2 linked regions of the Endozoicomonas gorgoniicola genome follow. Each later gene encodes a partner of the first gene's protein in a complex. Links are inferred from orthologs where the notes say so. Each region holds a gene or a part of one and is shown in the gene's direction. Other genes may lie near its edges.

Region 1 (3,069 bases):
GGCATTTGAGCATTGCAGCAGCAAGGGTGTCCGTATCGTTCTGTGGCGTGATGAGTCAGCGGTTACAGGTGAGATTCTGGTGGATGCCATGCTTGGTACTGGCTTGAGTGGCGAGGTTCGCGGGGATTACTGGCAGGCCATTGAAGCTTTAAACCACTCCGGCAAACCCGTTGTTGCCGTCGATATTCCGTCCGGGCTGTGTGCCGACACGGGTGCGGTGCTGGGAACCGCTGTGCAGGCTGAACTGACGGTGACGTTTATTGGCACGAAACAGGGGCTGTTAACAGGTGATGGTCCTCAGCTATGCGGCACGTTGCACTTTACTGACCTGGACGTTCCTGCTGTCGTTTATAACCGGTTAAAACCGTCTTCTATACGGCTGGATGAGTCTGCTCTTAAAGGACTGCTGGCTCCAAGAAAACGAACAGCCCATAAAGGTGATTATGGTCATGTCCTTATCATTGGCGGTAATCATGGTATGCCGGGTGCGGTGATCATGGCGGCAGAGGCCGCCATAAGCTGCGGGGCAGGTAAGGTGACAGTGGCGACTCGGCCTGAACACTTGCCTGCTCTTGCCATTCGCCGGCCAGAGGTAATGGCTGTGGGAGTTGGCAGCAGGGCAGATTTACAATCCTTACTACACGACAAAACAGTCATTGTTGCAGGACCTGGTATAGGTACTGACTCATGGGCGTATGACCTTGTGGATGAGACCCTGAATACAGATGTGTCCGTCGTACTGGATGCCGATGCACTGAACCTGTTATCGGAGCATTCCCAATTGCGTCGGGCGCGAAAGTTTCCGATGATGCTTACTCCCCATCCGGGTGAGGCGGCCCGGTTGCTGAAAACGGATACCGGGTCTGTGCAGAAAGATCGTTTTGCCGCTGTCGCCGGTTTGTCTGAAACATACAATGCGTGTGTCGTTTTGAAAGGCGCTGGTAGCCTGATTCAGTATGAACAGCAAACCAGCCTGTGTTCTGCCGGAAATCCCGGTATGGCTGTAGCAGGTATGGGGGATGTGCTCAGTGGTGTTATCGGGGCACTACTGGCGCAGAATTTACCAGTTTATGATGCAGCCAGACTGGGTGTCTGGCTGCATGCCAGTGGTGCAGATACGCTGGCATGGCAACAGGGTGAAACCGGTTTGCTGGCAACGGATACGATTCCTTTTATCCGGCAGCAGCTCAATGAGTTAACCGGTCATGCAGTAAAAAATTGAGGAAGTATTGTCGCGGACGATGCGCACATCTATGCAAAATACAGCTATGCAAGAAAAAGCGATGCAAAAAAATGTACACAAGGAGCAGGTAGACCTGCTGATCGACGATGAGGATGCCATGGTTCAGCTGGGGACTTCCCTGGCACTGGCTACTGAGGGTGAGGCAGTTATTTATCTGCACGGTGACCTTGGGGCAGGAAAAACAACACTCTGTCGCGGGATTCTGAGGCATTTTGGGCATCAGGGAGCGGTTAAGAGCCCAACTTACACACTGGTTGAGCCCTATCGCATTAATGGTCAGCTTATTTATCATTTTGACCTGTACCGTCTGGCAGACCCTGAAGAACTGGAGTTTATTGGCGGGCGGGATTATTTTTCCGAAGCGGGCATCTGCCTGATTGAATGGCCAGGCCGGGGGGCGGGCGCTCTGCCTGACGCCGATCTGGAAGTAAAGCTTGATTATAATTTACCAGGAAGAAAGGCGACCATCGTCGCAGGCACGACCAGAGGGGCATTGATGCTGGCAAGGATGCAGGAGGGTAAATGTCAATAAAGCCAGGGATCCTTGGGCTATTACTCAACCGTTTCCGTCAATCAGGCTCTGAACCGAAGGCATTAAAAAACAGCCGTCGTCAGTTTGTTGCCACAGGTGCAAAGCTGGCACTGGGTCTGTCGTTACTGAAAGCAGAAATTGTTCTGGCGGCCAGCAAGGTGATCAGAGACATACGACTCTGGCGATCCCCTGATAAAACACGGCTGGTGTTTGACGTTTCGGGAGAAGTTTCCCATAAAAGTTTTACCCTGAGTAATCCGAACCGGTTGGTGATTGATATCAAGGGAGCCTCCCGGGGCTCCTCCCTCTCTAAGCCCAACCTGAAGAATACGCCGGTAAAAAACATACGGTATGGTGTTCAGAACAAAAACGATCTGCGGGTGGTTCTGGATCTGAATACCAGAGTAAAGCCGGAAAGCTTTCTGCTGAAGCCTTACGCCACATACGGCCATCGTCTGGTGATTGACCTGTTTGATACCGGCAAGGCGGCCCCGAAACCTGTTGTTCCACCGGCCATTGCCAAAGACCGGGATATCATTATCGCCATTGACCCCGGCCATGGTGGTGAAGACCCGGGAGCCATTGCCCATGGTGGTGGCTATGAAAAGGATATTGTTCTGCAGATTTCCCGTGAGCTGGCAAAACTCATTAATCGTGAACAGGGCTTTAAGGCGGTTCTGGTTCGAACCGGTGACTATTACATCCCCTTACGTCGGCGAACCGTTATTGCCCGCAATGCCGGAGCAGACCTGTTTGTGTCTGTCCATGCGGATGGCTTTACGGATCGCCGGGCTCATGGTGCTTCGGTATTTGCCCTGTCCCGCACGGGTGCTACCTCTGAAACGGCACGCTGGCTGGCAAAGAAAGAGAACTCTTCTGACCAGATAGGCGGCGAGGGCGGCATATCCCTGAATGATAAAGATGAGGTGTTGGCCAGCGTGCTGCTGGATTTGTCGATGACTTCAACATTGTCTGCCAGCCTTGAGGTGGGCGATAAAGTGTTGAAAAACATAGGTGGTATTAACCGCCTGCATAAGAAGCAGGTGGAACAGGCCGGTTTTGCGGTACTGAAGTCCCCGGATATTCCATCCATTCTTGTGGAAACCGGGTTTATCACCAATCCGCAAGAGAGCCGCAAGCTGAAAACCCGAAGCCATCAGCGGGCTATGGCTCTGAAGATTCATAAGGGGCTAACCCATTACTTCTACAAAAAACCGCCAGTTGATACATTAGTGGCCCGACTGAAGCGCGAAGGGCGCATTAACATCCGGCCCGATCAGTATGTCATCCAGGC
Region 2 (3,047 bases), 1.3 Mb from region 1 along the record:
TTTCGCGGTTGCGCATGGCTTCCTTCATTGCTGAAGTCAGTTGGTCCTTTACTGTGCATTCGCTCATAATGTTCTCCTGTATAAATATCCACAAGCAGGCATAAGCCTGTCAGGTACTGAGGTTTAACCTTCAAATGCTATCACTGACGTGACCCTGAAGGTTAATGCTGAATCGTCTTGTAACTGAAGCAGTATTCAGATCGTTACGATCTTAATACAGACGCTCGCGACGACGCTGTTCGCGCTGCAGTTTTTTCAGATGACGCTTAACGGCAGCAGCAGCTTTGCGCTTGCGAACAGAAGTCGGCTTCTCGTAGTGTTCACGACGACGTACTTCAGCCAGGACACCGGCTTTTTCACAAGAGCGCTTGAAGCGGCGCAGGGCTACGTCAAACGGTTCATTTTCTTTAACTTTAACAGCAGGCATGCAGAGCTCACCTTCCTAAATATTCGTTGATTCAATAGAAGTTTGCAGCCCGGCATGATACAGCAGCAATGGTGCTTCTGAATACAGTTTTTGCTAACTGTATGAAGCGAAATCCGGTCCGCAAAAATTCAGTGTCTGATAATCATACCAGTCACTGGATTAGCCGCGTATTTTAAAAGGGTGCGAATTTTATAGCCAATCGCCGAAAAATGCAAAAAACCGGCTTTTTGAGTATTGACTGCCAGCTCGTGGCTGATGCTGGAAAATGACCATCAGGAGTGCAGAAAGTGTTCTTCCGATTGGTGGAAGTGCCATTCTGGCATTGTTGGAGATTCGAATTAATCGGCTGCTGTGGGTATAAATCCTAAAACAACCATTGTGCTTTCATGCTGAAACCATGGTTAAGAAAGTCTTTCTGGTGGTCAACGTCGTAGTGTACTGTGACTTCAGTTTCGTCATTTGGTTCCGTGATAAACATTAGGCCGTGAACTAACCGCACGGATTGGTGGTAAACTCCCGACAATTTTGTTGAATTCAGATTTTCAGGAGTTGGCTATGGTTGTTCTCGGCATCGAGACCTCCTGCGATGAAACCGGTATTGCCCTTTACGACAGTGAGAAAGGCCTGCTGGCTGATGCACTGTACAGTCAGATTGAGATGCACACCGAATACGGTGGAGTAGTTCCGGAACTGGCCTCCCGCGACCATATTCAGCGTGTACTGCCTTTAATAAAGGAAGTACTGGATCAGGCGGGGTTGCAGCGTGAAGACATTGAAGCCCTGGCTTACACAAAAGGCCCTGGCCTGATTGGAGCTTTGATGGTCGGTGCCTGTATCGGCCGTTCTCTGGCATGGGCGTGGGGTGTTCCCTGTGTCGGTGTGCACCATATGGAAGGGCATCTTCTGGCTCCGATGCTGGAAGAGAATCCACCACAATTTCCGTTTCTGGCCCTGCTGGTGTCCGGCGGTCATACCCAGCTGGTGCATGTGGGGGGCATTGGTCAGTACCGCTTGCTGGGCGAGTCGGTAGACGATGCGGCTGGAGAGGCTTTCGATAAAGTGGCTGCAATGCTGGATCTGGGATACCCCGGTGGTCCTAAAGTATCAAGGCTGGCTGAACAGGGTACGCCGGGACGCTTTCGTTTCCCGCGCCCTATGTGCGACCGCCCCGGACTGGATTTCAGTTTCAGTGGTTTAAAAACCTTTACGTTGAACACGGTCGCAAAATGCCGTGAAGAACGTGGCGATTTTACGGATCAGGACCGGGCCGATGTGGCCAGGGCGTTTGAGGAGGCCGTAGTCGATACTCTGGCTTTTAAATGTCGACGGGCGTTGCGTGAAACCGGTTTGAAACAGCTGGTGATTGCGGGTGGTGTGAGTGCTAACAGGCGTCTTCGTGAAGGACTGGAGTCCATGGTGGCAAAAGAAAAAGCAACCCTGCGTTATGCCCGTCCGGAATTCTGTACGGATAACGGTGCTATGATTGCTTATGCCGGTTGTCAGCGACTGCTGGCAGGTCAGCTTGAGCCGCTTGAAGTGGCTCCCCAGCCACGCTGGCCGATGGAAGAGCTTGACGCCGTGTAATGCGGTATAATCCTGCTTTTTTCTTGAGGGTTCAGGCAATGGATAAAGTTCGTATCGAACGACTGGAAACCGAGGCGATTATTGGTGTTTATGAATTTGAGCATGAAGCACCGCAGCCGCTGGTCATAGACCTCGAACTGGAAACGGATTTTACCAATGCCTTTCGCAGTGATGACCTGAACGATGCCCTTGATTATGAAGCCATCAGTAACAGCGTTCGTGAGTTTACCGAAGCTTCCCGTTTTGCCCTGCTGGAAGCGTTGGCGGGTGGTATTATTCAACGGGTGCTGGATAACTTCCCTGTGGACAAAGTGGGTGTTTTCATTCGCAAACCTCATGCACTGAAAGGCGCTCTGGCAACGGTCTCCTGCGAACGTAGCAGAGAACAGATGGATATGCAGAAACTGATGGATCAGTTATGACCCGATATTTTGTTGGTATTGGTTCTAACGAAAATGCCGTGCATAACTGCACGGCAATGATCAGTGCCATTCGCTCTGCTTTCCGACAGGTCTGTGTCAGCAGTATTGTGCAAACCCCTGCTTATGGTGTGGATGCTCCACACTACCTGAATGCTGTCGTCAGCTTTGAAGCCTTATTGTCGATCCCGGAGTTATACGACTGGTGTAAAAAACTGGAAACTCAGCTGGGCAGAACCCGGACCCGGAACGGAATCTGTCAGGCTGACCTGGATATTCTTCAGCCGGGTCATGTCAGCGAGGTGTATTATCAGCCGCTGGTTTTGCAGTTGCAGGCTTTTCTTAAGGGCGAAGCTATTTGTGTGAGCCATGACAAAGTCTGTTTGCAACTCGATGAACGGATGAGTGTTGGCGATGCTCCCTGTTATCTCTTTCAGACTGAGTCTGTCTGAATTTCCCCGCTGCATTAGGGTTCTATACTTTTTGAGTTATTACTCTGGTCGAGGATCAACTAATGGAAAACTCCGGAGCCACCATAAAGGCAGTCATCATTACTGAACAATGCGACCAAAGAACCATGGCGGCTATAGCTAGTGTTTTTAATATACAAGGGATTC

What was found. Proteins that work in one complex are often made in the same cells at the same time.
Region 2: the proteins of tsaE (region 1) and tsaD are in contact, whole or in part, in a crystal structure (PDB 6N9A), measured with the Thermotoga maritima proteins. The link is inferred for Endozoicomonas gorgoniicola from one-to-one orthologs. Residues at the interface, in WP_004082108.1 of Thermotoga maritima: Leu37, Gly38, Lys46, Lys57, Val59, Lys60, Ser61, Thr63, Phe64, Thr65, Leu66, Met67, Val69, Pro71, Tyr82, Arg83, Leu84, Asp86, Asp88, Phe89, Asp93, Ile128, Asp130, Glu131, Arg134; in WP_004082750.1 of Thermotoga maritima: Cys10, Asp11, Arg49, His50, Leu82, Gly84, Gly135, Gly136, Glu154, Thr155, Leu156, Asp157, Asp158, Ser159, Glu162, Asp165, Lys166, Arg169, Leu170, Tyr175, Lys213, Thr214, Leu217, Tyr218, Gln221, Arg222, Asn324.

The regions. Positions count from the first base shown.
Region 1 is NZ_JAPFCC010000001.1:4,673,034-4,676,102, forward strand. What follows is about bases 34-3,029. They hold tsaE (tRNA (adenosine(37)-N6)-threonylcarbamoyltransferase complex ATPase subunit type 1 TsaE), read left to right. Parts: upstream 34-1,283; coding sequence 1,284-1,775; downstream 1,776-3,029. Other genes in these bases: NX722_RS20955 (NAD(P)H-hydrate dehydratase), read left to right, coding at 34-1,222; NX722_RS20965 (N-acetylmuramoyl-L-alanine amidase), read left to right, coding at 1,766-3,029. Also shown: more of NX722_RS20955, read left to right, coding at 1-33; more of NX722_RS20965, read left to right, coding at 3,030-3,069. UniProt on the Escherichia coli protein: Required for the formation of a threonylcarbamoyl group on adenosine at position 37 (t(6)A37) in tRNAs that read codons beginning with adenine.
Region 2 is NZ_JAPFCC010000001.1:5,932,047-5,935,093, forward strand. What follows is about bases 23-2,996. They hold tsaD (tRNA (adenosine(37)-N6)-threonylcarbamoyltransferase complex transferase subunit TsaD), read left to right. Parts: upstream 23-982; coding sequence 983-2,011; downstream 2,012-2,996. Other genes in these bases: NX722_RS26660 (GatB/YqeY domain-containing protein), read right to left, coding at 23-67; rpsU (30S ribosomal protein S21), read right to left, coding at 212-427; folB (dihydroneopterin aldolase), read left to right, coding at 2,050-2,433; NX722_RS26680 (2-amino-4-hydroxy-6-hydroxymethyldihydropteridine diphosphokinase), read left to right, coding at 2,430-2,882; NX722_RS26685 (F-box protein), read left to right, coding at 2,945-2,996. In the rest of the region: more of NX722_RS26660, read right to left, coding at 1-22; more of NX722_RS26685, read left to right, coding at 2,997-3,047.